3 regions of the Streptomyces sp. NPDC057280 genome follow, and region 2 is predicted to be linked to each of the others. Evidence: riboswitches for the same ligand, from Rfam matches in the RefSeq annotation. Region 2 holds a riboswitch; each other region holds the start of a gene.

Region 1 (2,257 bases), on a different contig from region 2:
GCGCAACCGACCCACGATCACGACGGCCAGGGCGAAGATGCCGGCGAGCAGGGCCATGGGGAACCGGCGGTTCACGTCGGTGACCGAGTACTGCAGGTCCTTCGGGGCGGAGGGCTCGTAGGCGACCACGACCTTCTGGCCCTCGTGCAGCTGCCGCGACTGGTCCGGCTGCACGATCTCGGTGAACGTACGGCCCTTGTCCTTCCCGGTGTCGACGCGGATGGTGGCCTTCTTGCAGGTGCCGCCGGCTTCTTGCTGGGCGGAGGAGCCCTCGGCGGTAGAGGTGTCGCCGGTCGGCGTCTCGCCCGAGGCGTTGACGGACTTGCAGCTCACCTCGTCGACCTTGGTGACGGTGGCCTGTTGGGTCTGCCGGTCGAAGCCGACGCCGGTGCGCTCGTGCGCGGGGGCACCGCCGGGCCACAGCACGGCGAGGCCCACCAGAACGGCGGCGCCGAACGGGATGAGGATCGCCGCGATGACCTTGCGCAGGTGCTGGGAGACGGGGGCTGCGGGGCCGTGGCTGTGACTGTGGCCGTGCGAGTGACCGTGCCCACCGCCACCGCCACCGCCACCGCCACCTCCCGCGCCACCGCCACCTCCCGTGCCACCGGCATCCCCTGCGCCGCTGCCTTCCCTTGGGAGGCCGCCGTGCCCGCCACCCGTGTCGTGGGCGTGCTCGTGGCTGTGGCCGGGTGCGCCGGGAGAGCGGTGACCGGGGTCGTGACCAGGGTGGTATCCGCCGCCGCTTGCCGACCCGCGTTCGACCCGGCCGCCGGGTCGGGGGCCGTGCTCGAATCCCCCGCCAGGGCCGGGCCCGTTCCAGCCGCTCGACCCGGACCCGTTCCAGTCATCCGACCCGGACTCGTGCCATTCGTCCGACCCAGGCCTGTTCCAGTCATCCGGCCCGGGCTGAGCGCCGCCTCTGCGGCCGGGGCCACGGGGTGGCTCGGGCGGATACGGGGGCTGCGGTGTCGTGGTCACCGACCGATCATCGCAAGAACGGCAGGGGCCCCCTGTTCACCGCGCCCGAATTGACGCTAGCGTGGAGCCACCTTTGTACACGCGGGAGCTCGGAGCACCGGGCTGAGAGGGCGCTGACCTCCGTCCCAGCGATGTTTCACGTGGAACGTCGTCACCAGTGAGTGACGTTGCCCACGAAACATCGACAGACGGAAACCGCTGCGTCGACCGCCGAACCTGTTACCGGGTAATGCCGGCGTAGGGAGTAGGTCTCATGACCATCAAGGACGCACGCACGCCTGCCTCCAGCCAGGACGAACAGCTCATCGCGGGCGAACAGTCCTCGGAGAGCGGGAAGTCCATCGGCTGGCACAAGGGGTACGTCGAGGGCTCGCGCCCCGACCTTCGAGTGCCGGTCCGTCAGGTGCACCTCACCAACGGGCAGTCGGTCACGCTGTACGACACATCGGGCCCGTACACCGATCCGCTGGTCGATACCGATGTCCGCCGGGGCCTGGCCCCGCTGCGGGAGAACTGGATCATCGCCCGCGGCGACACCGAGGAGTACGCGGGCCGTCCCGTCCGTCCTGAGGACGACGGCATCAAGCACACCTCGCCGCGGGGCGGCAATCTGCGCAACCTCGACGCGGTCTTCCCGGGGCGGCCCCGGCTGCCGCGCCGGAGCCGTGACGGCGGGGCGGTGACGCAGCTGGCGTATGCGCGCCGTGGCGAGATCACGCCCGAGATGGAGTACGTGGCCATCCGGGAGAACGTGGCGCCCGAGGTCGTGCGGGAGGAGATCGCGGCGGGGCGCGCGGTGCTCCCCGCGAACGTCAACCACCCGGAGATCGAGCCGATGATCATCGGCAAGCGGTTCCTGGTGAAGGTCAACGCCAACATCGGCAACTCCGCGGTCACCTCCTCCATCGAGGAGGAGGTCGAGAAGATGACCTGGGCGACCCGCTGGGGCGCCGACACGGTCATGGACCTGTCCACCGGCCGCAACATCCACACCACGCGTGAATGGGTGCTGCGCAACTCCCCCGTCCCCATCGGCACGGTGCCGCTCTACCAGGCGCTGGAGAAGGTCGACGGCAAGGCCGAGGAGCTGACCTGGGAGATCTACAAGGACACGGTCATCGAGCAGGCCGAGCAGGGCGTGGACTACATGACGGTCCACGCGGGCGTGCGTCTGCCGTACGTCCCGCTGACCGCCAACCGCAAGACGGGCATCGTCTCGCGCGGCGGCTCGATCATGGCGGCGTGGTGCCTCGCACACCACAAGGAGAGCTTCCTC
Region 2 (2,257 bases):
GCAGGTGCCGTCGACGACACCGGTCGGCGCGGTCGAGGGCTTCGGGTCGGCGTAGATGACCTCGGCGGGCGGCGAGGAGGCGTACGAGACGACGAGCGGCCGGTCGGCCTTCGCCTTCTTGCCGCCGGCGGACCCGGAGAACTCCTCGTTGTAGGCCTGCTCCCAGCCGTCGACGACCTTGACGCCGTTGGCCTTGAGCTTGGTCCAGTACGCCTCCCAGCCGTCGTCGCCGTACTTGGCGGCGGTACCGAGCAGGAACCCGAGCCCCGGCGAGGAGGTGGAGGCGTTCTCGGTGACGAGGAGGTCCTTGTAGGCGGGCTTGACCAGATCGTCGTACGACGTGGGCGGCTGGAGCTTGTGCTTGCTGAACCAGGCCTTGTCGTAGTTGAGGCAGATGTCGCCGGTGTCGATGGGCGTGACCTTGTCCCCGTCGACCCGGTAGCCGGGCTTGATGGTGTCGGCGCCCTTGGCCTCGTACGACTGGAACAGTCCGTTGTCGAGCGCCCGGGACAGCAGGGTGTTGTCGACGCCGAAGAAGACGTCGCCCTGTGGGTTGTCCTTGGTCAGGATCGCCTTGTTGACGGCCTGCCCGGCGTCGCCGTCCTCCAGGACCTTGACCTTGTAGCCGGACTCCTTCTCGAAGGCGGCGAGGACGCTCTTGGAGACGGCCCACGAGTTGTGGCTGACGAGCGTGACGGTCTTGGACTCGCTCTGGGAGCCGCCCTCGTCGGACGACCCGCACGCGGACAGCGCGACCAGGCCGAGGCCGACGACGACAGCACAGTACTTCTTGCTACTCACGGTGATGACCGAACTTCCTACCCAGAATGACCTGGGCGAGGTTCAGAGGGTCTGCGGCCCGACGGCCGCACTCTCAGCGCTGTGGCGCTCCCCTGTCGGATAGATATATGAAGTTAGGTATACGAAGGTGTTCTTGCGACGGTCAGACTACCGTTCGCCGGCCGCGAGCTGACCGCAGGCCCCGTCGATCTCCTGGCCCCGGGTGTCCCGGACGGTCACCGGCACGCCGTGCGCGGCGATGGCCTCGACGAAGGCCTTCTCGTCCTCGGGCCGCGAGGCGGTCCACTTCGAGCCCGGGGTCGGGTTGAGCGGGATGAGATTGACGTGCACGGGCTTGCCGCGCAGCAGCCGCCCGAGCCGGTCCCCACGCCATGCCTGGTCGTTGATGTCCCGGATGAGCGCGTACTCGATCGACAGCCGCCGCCCGGACTTCTCGACGTACTCGAACCCGGCGTCGAGCACCTCGCGCACCTTCCAGCGCGTGTTCACGGGGACGAGGGTGTCGCGCAGCTCGTCATCGGGAGCGTGCAGCGAGATGGCGAGCCGGCACTTGAACCCTTCGTCGGCGAACCGGTGAATGGCCGGCACCAGCCCGACCGTCGAGACGGTGATACCCCGCTGCGACAGCCCGAGCCCGTCCGGAGCCGGATCGGTCAGCGCACGGATCGACTGCACGACCCGCTTGTAGTTGGCGAGGGGCTCGCCCATGCCCATGAAGACGATGTTGGAGAGCCGCGCGGGCCCACCGGGCACCTCCCCGTCCCGGAGCGCGCGCATCCCGTCGACGATCTGATGGACGATCTCGGCGGTGGACAGGTTCCGGTCCAGCCCCGCCTGCCCGGTGGCGCAGAAGGGGCAGTTCATCCCGCACCCGGCCTGCGACGAGATGCACATCGTGACCCGGTCCGGATACCGCATCAGCACCGACTCGACGAGCGTCCCGTCGAACAGCCGCCACAGCGTCTTGCGTGTGGTCCCCTGGTCGGTCGACAGATGCCGGACGACGGTCATCAGCACAGGAAGCAGCGCCTCCTGCAGCTTGCCGCGAGCGCCGGCCGGAATGTCCGTCCACTGCTCCGGGTCGTGCGCGTACCGCGCGAAGTAGTGCTGCGAGAGCTGCTTGGCACGAAACGGCTTCTCACCGATCTCGGCCACGACATCCTTGCGCTCGGCAGGAGTGAGATCGGCAAGGTGCCGCGGCGGCTTCTTGGCTCCGCGCGGGGCGACGAAAGTGAGTTCTCCGGGCTTAGGCATGGCTGTACCAGTGTCGCAGATCGAACGGAGTGACTCCTGCCCCCGCCCGTCACCGAGGGTGACCGATGATTTCCCCACGCGGGACGGGTCTTCCTGCCGTACGTTCCCGACGTTCCCGTCCGCCAGCCACCGGAAGTGATGACAATGCCGTACGCCAAGGTCAACGGCCTGGAGATGTACTACGAGATCCACGGCGCCGCCC
Region 3 (2,257 bases), on a different contig from region 2:
GACGACGGTCACCGCGCAGCCCGCGTCGCGCGCGGCGGTGGCGAACTCGGCGCCGATCCAGCCCGCGCCGACGACCACGATGTCGTGCTGCCGGGCGAGCACCGGGCGCAGCCGTTCGGCGTCGTCGAGGGTGCGCAGCAGATGGACGCCGGGGACGCCCTCCGTGCCGGGCAGCCGGATCGGTTCGGCGCCGGTGGCGAGGACCAGGACGTCGTACGGCACCGGACCGCCCTCGGTGTCCAGTTCGTGGTCGGCCGGGCGGACGCCCAGCACCTCGAGGCCGAGCCGCAGTTCGATGCCGAGCGCCTCGAAGTCGACGTCGAAGGCGGAGCCCTCGGCCTTGCCGAGCAGCACCGCCTTGGACAGCGGCGGCCGGTCGTAGGGCTGGTGGGGTTCCGCGCCGATCAGCGTCACCGTGCCGGTGAAGCCCTGTTCGCGCAGGGCCACCGCGGTCTGTACGCCGGCCATGCCAGCGCCGACCACGACCACACGCCGCCGCGCCTGCGTCTCCGTCTCGTCGCTCACCTGATCACCATAGACAACTGACAATTTGTCAGTCAGGAGCCCTGCACAGTGACCTGCTCCACAACGCTGGTCCCGCTGCCGGGCTGCGACTCCCACTCCCAGCGCTCCTCAAGGCGCACCCGCCCGTCCGCGAGCTCCACGACCGTCGACACGCAGTGCCCGCTCGACGTCGTCCCGTCGTGCTTCAGCTGCACGTACCGGAAGTCGAGCCGGTCGCCCGCGCGCGTGCCCACCAGGTGCCCGCGGACGACATCGCCACCGGCGTACTCGGCCCAGATCTCGCCGTCCTTCTCGTGGTAGGTGAACCGGGTCCGGGTCCCCACCTGACCTGGCGCTTGGTCGGCGACCGGGGCGAGGACGAGACCGTCGAGCGAGCGTGCCACCGAGAGAGGCTCCCTTACTGAGACATACGACGTCGGGCTAGGGTGGCCAACGTAGAGCACTCGCGGGAGCCCGGACGCACCGGGCTGAGAGGGAGGCTGGCGGCCTCCGACCGTACGAACCTGATCCGGGTCATGCCGGCGAAGGGAGGGGCTGGACGCCCATGTCCTCACGTACGTCAGACGTCCTCGTCGTCGGGGGCGGAATCATCGGCCTCGTCACGGCCTGGCGGGCCGCGCAGCGCGGTTTCGCCACGGCTGTCGTGGACCCCGAACCGGGCGGCGGGGCCGCCCAGGTGGCGGCCGGCATGCTCGCCGCCGTCACCGAACTCCATTACGGCGAGCAGACCCTGCTCGGCCTGAACCTGGCCTCGGCCCGCCGCTATCCGGGTTTCGCGGCCGAGCTGACCGACCTGACCGGGCTCGACCTCGGCCACCGCCGCTGCGGCACGCTCGCCGTCGCCCTGGACGCCGACGACCGCGCCCATCTGCGCGAACTGCACGCCCTGCAGCAGCAGTCGGGGCTGGAGTCCGAGTGGCTGTCGGGGCGTGAGTGCCGGCGTCTGGAGCCGATGCTCGCGCCGGGCGTGCGCGGCGGGCTGCGGGTGGACGGCGACCACCAGATCGACCCCCGGCGGCTGACCAGGGCGCTGCTGGCCGCCTGCGAGCGGGCGGGCGTGGTGTTCCACCGCGACTGGGCCGAGCGGCTCGACGTCGTGCGGGACCGGGCCGCAGGCGTCACCACGACCGGCGGTACGCGGCTGGGCGCGGGGCAGGTCGTGCTGGCGGCGGGCAGCCTCAGCGGACGTCTCGCGGGGGTCCCCCAGGCCGTGCTGCCGCCGGTGCGTCCGGTGAAGGGGCAGGTGCTGCGGCTGACCGTGCCTCAGCGGTACGCGCCGTTCCTGAGCCGGACCGTGCGGGCCGTGGTGCGCGGCAGCCACGTCTATCTCGTCCCGCGGGAGAACGGCGAGCTGGTGATCGGGGCGACCAGCGAGGAGCAGGGCTGGGACACGACGGTGACCGCGGGCGGGGTGTACGAGCTGCTGCGCGACGCGCACGAACTGGTCCCCGGCATCACCGAGCTGCCGCTGACGGAGACCCGCGCGGGGCTGCGCCCCGGCTCCCCCGACAACGCGCCCCTGCTCGGCCCGACCGAGCTGCCGGGGCTGTTGCTGGCCACCGGCCACTACCGCAACGGCGTGCTGCTGACGCCGGTCACCGGCGATGCCATGGCCCACGCCCTGACCACCGGTGAACTCCCGGACGAGGCCCGCCCCTTCACCCCCAGGCGATTCACGAAGCACCTCACGGAGCAGCCCGCATGAACATCTCCGTCAACGGGGAGCCGCGCC

Evidence for each region. Region 2 has a riboswitch for thiamine pyrophosphate ahead of ACFUO4_RS35180 (thiamine ABC transporter substrate binding subunit). Riboswitches for the same ligand answer to the same signal wherever they lie in the genome.
Region 1: another riboswitch for thiamine pyrophosphate. It lies ahead of thiC (phosphomethylpyrimidine synthase ThiC); the one in region 2 lies ahead of ACFUO4_RS35180 (thiamine ABC transporter substrate binding subunit).
Region 3: another riboswitch for thiamine pyrophosphate. It lies ahead of thiO (glycine oxidase ThiO); the one in region 2 lies ahead of ACFUO4_RS35180 (thiamine ABC transporter substrate binding subunit).

The regions. Positions count from the first base shown of each region.
Region 1 covers NZ_JBHUYR010000007.1:315,106-317,362, forward strand. The annotation lists gene ACFUO4_RS33795 (YibE/F family protein) at 1-981, opposite strand, end outside; TPP riboswitch at 1,053-1,242, shown strand; gene thiC (phosphomethylpyrimidine synthase ThiC) at 1,235-2,257, shown strand, end outside.
Region 2 covers NZ_JBHUYR010000008.1:123,631-125,887, forward strand. The annotation lists gene ACFUO4_RS35180 (thiamine ABC transporter substrate binding subunit) at 1-801, opposite strand, end outside; TPP riboswitch at 798-905, opposite strand; gene rlmN (23S rRNA (adenine(2503)-C(2))-methyltransferase RlmN) at 949-2,055, opposite strand; gene ACFUO4_RS35190 (alpha/beta fold hydrolase) at 2,200-2,257, shown strand, end outside.
Region 3 covers NZ_JBHUYR010000002.1:1,274,907-1,277,163, reverse strand. The annotation lists gene ACFUO4_RS16320 (NAD(P)/FAD-dependent oxidoreductase) at 1-468, opposite strand, end outside; gene ACFUO4_RS16315 (hypothetical protein) at 558-908, opposite strand; TPP riboswitch at 961-1,072, shown strand; gene thiO (glycine oxidase ThiO) at 1,070-2,230, shown strand; gene thiS (sulfur carrier protein ThiS) at 2,227-2,257, shown strand, end outside.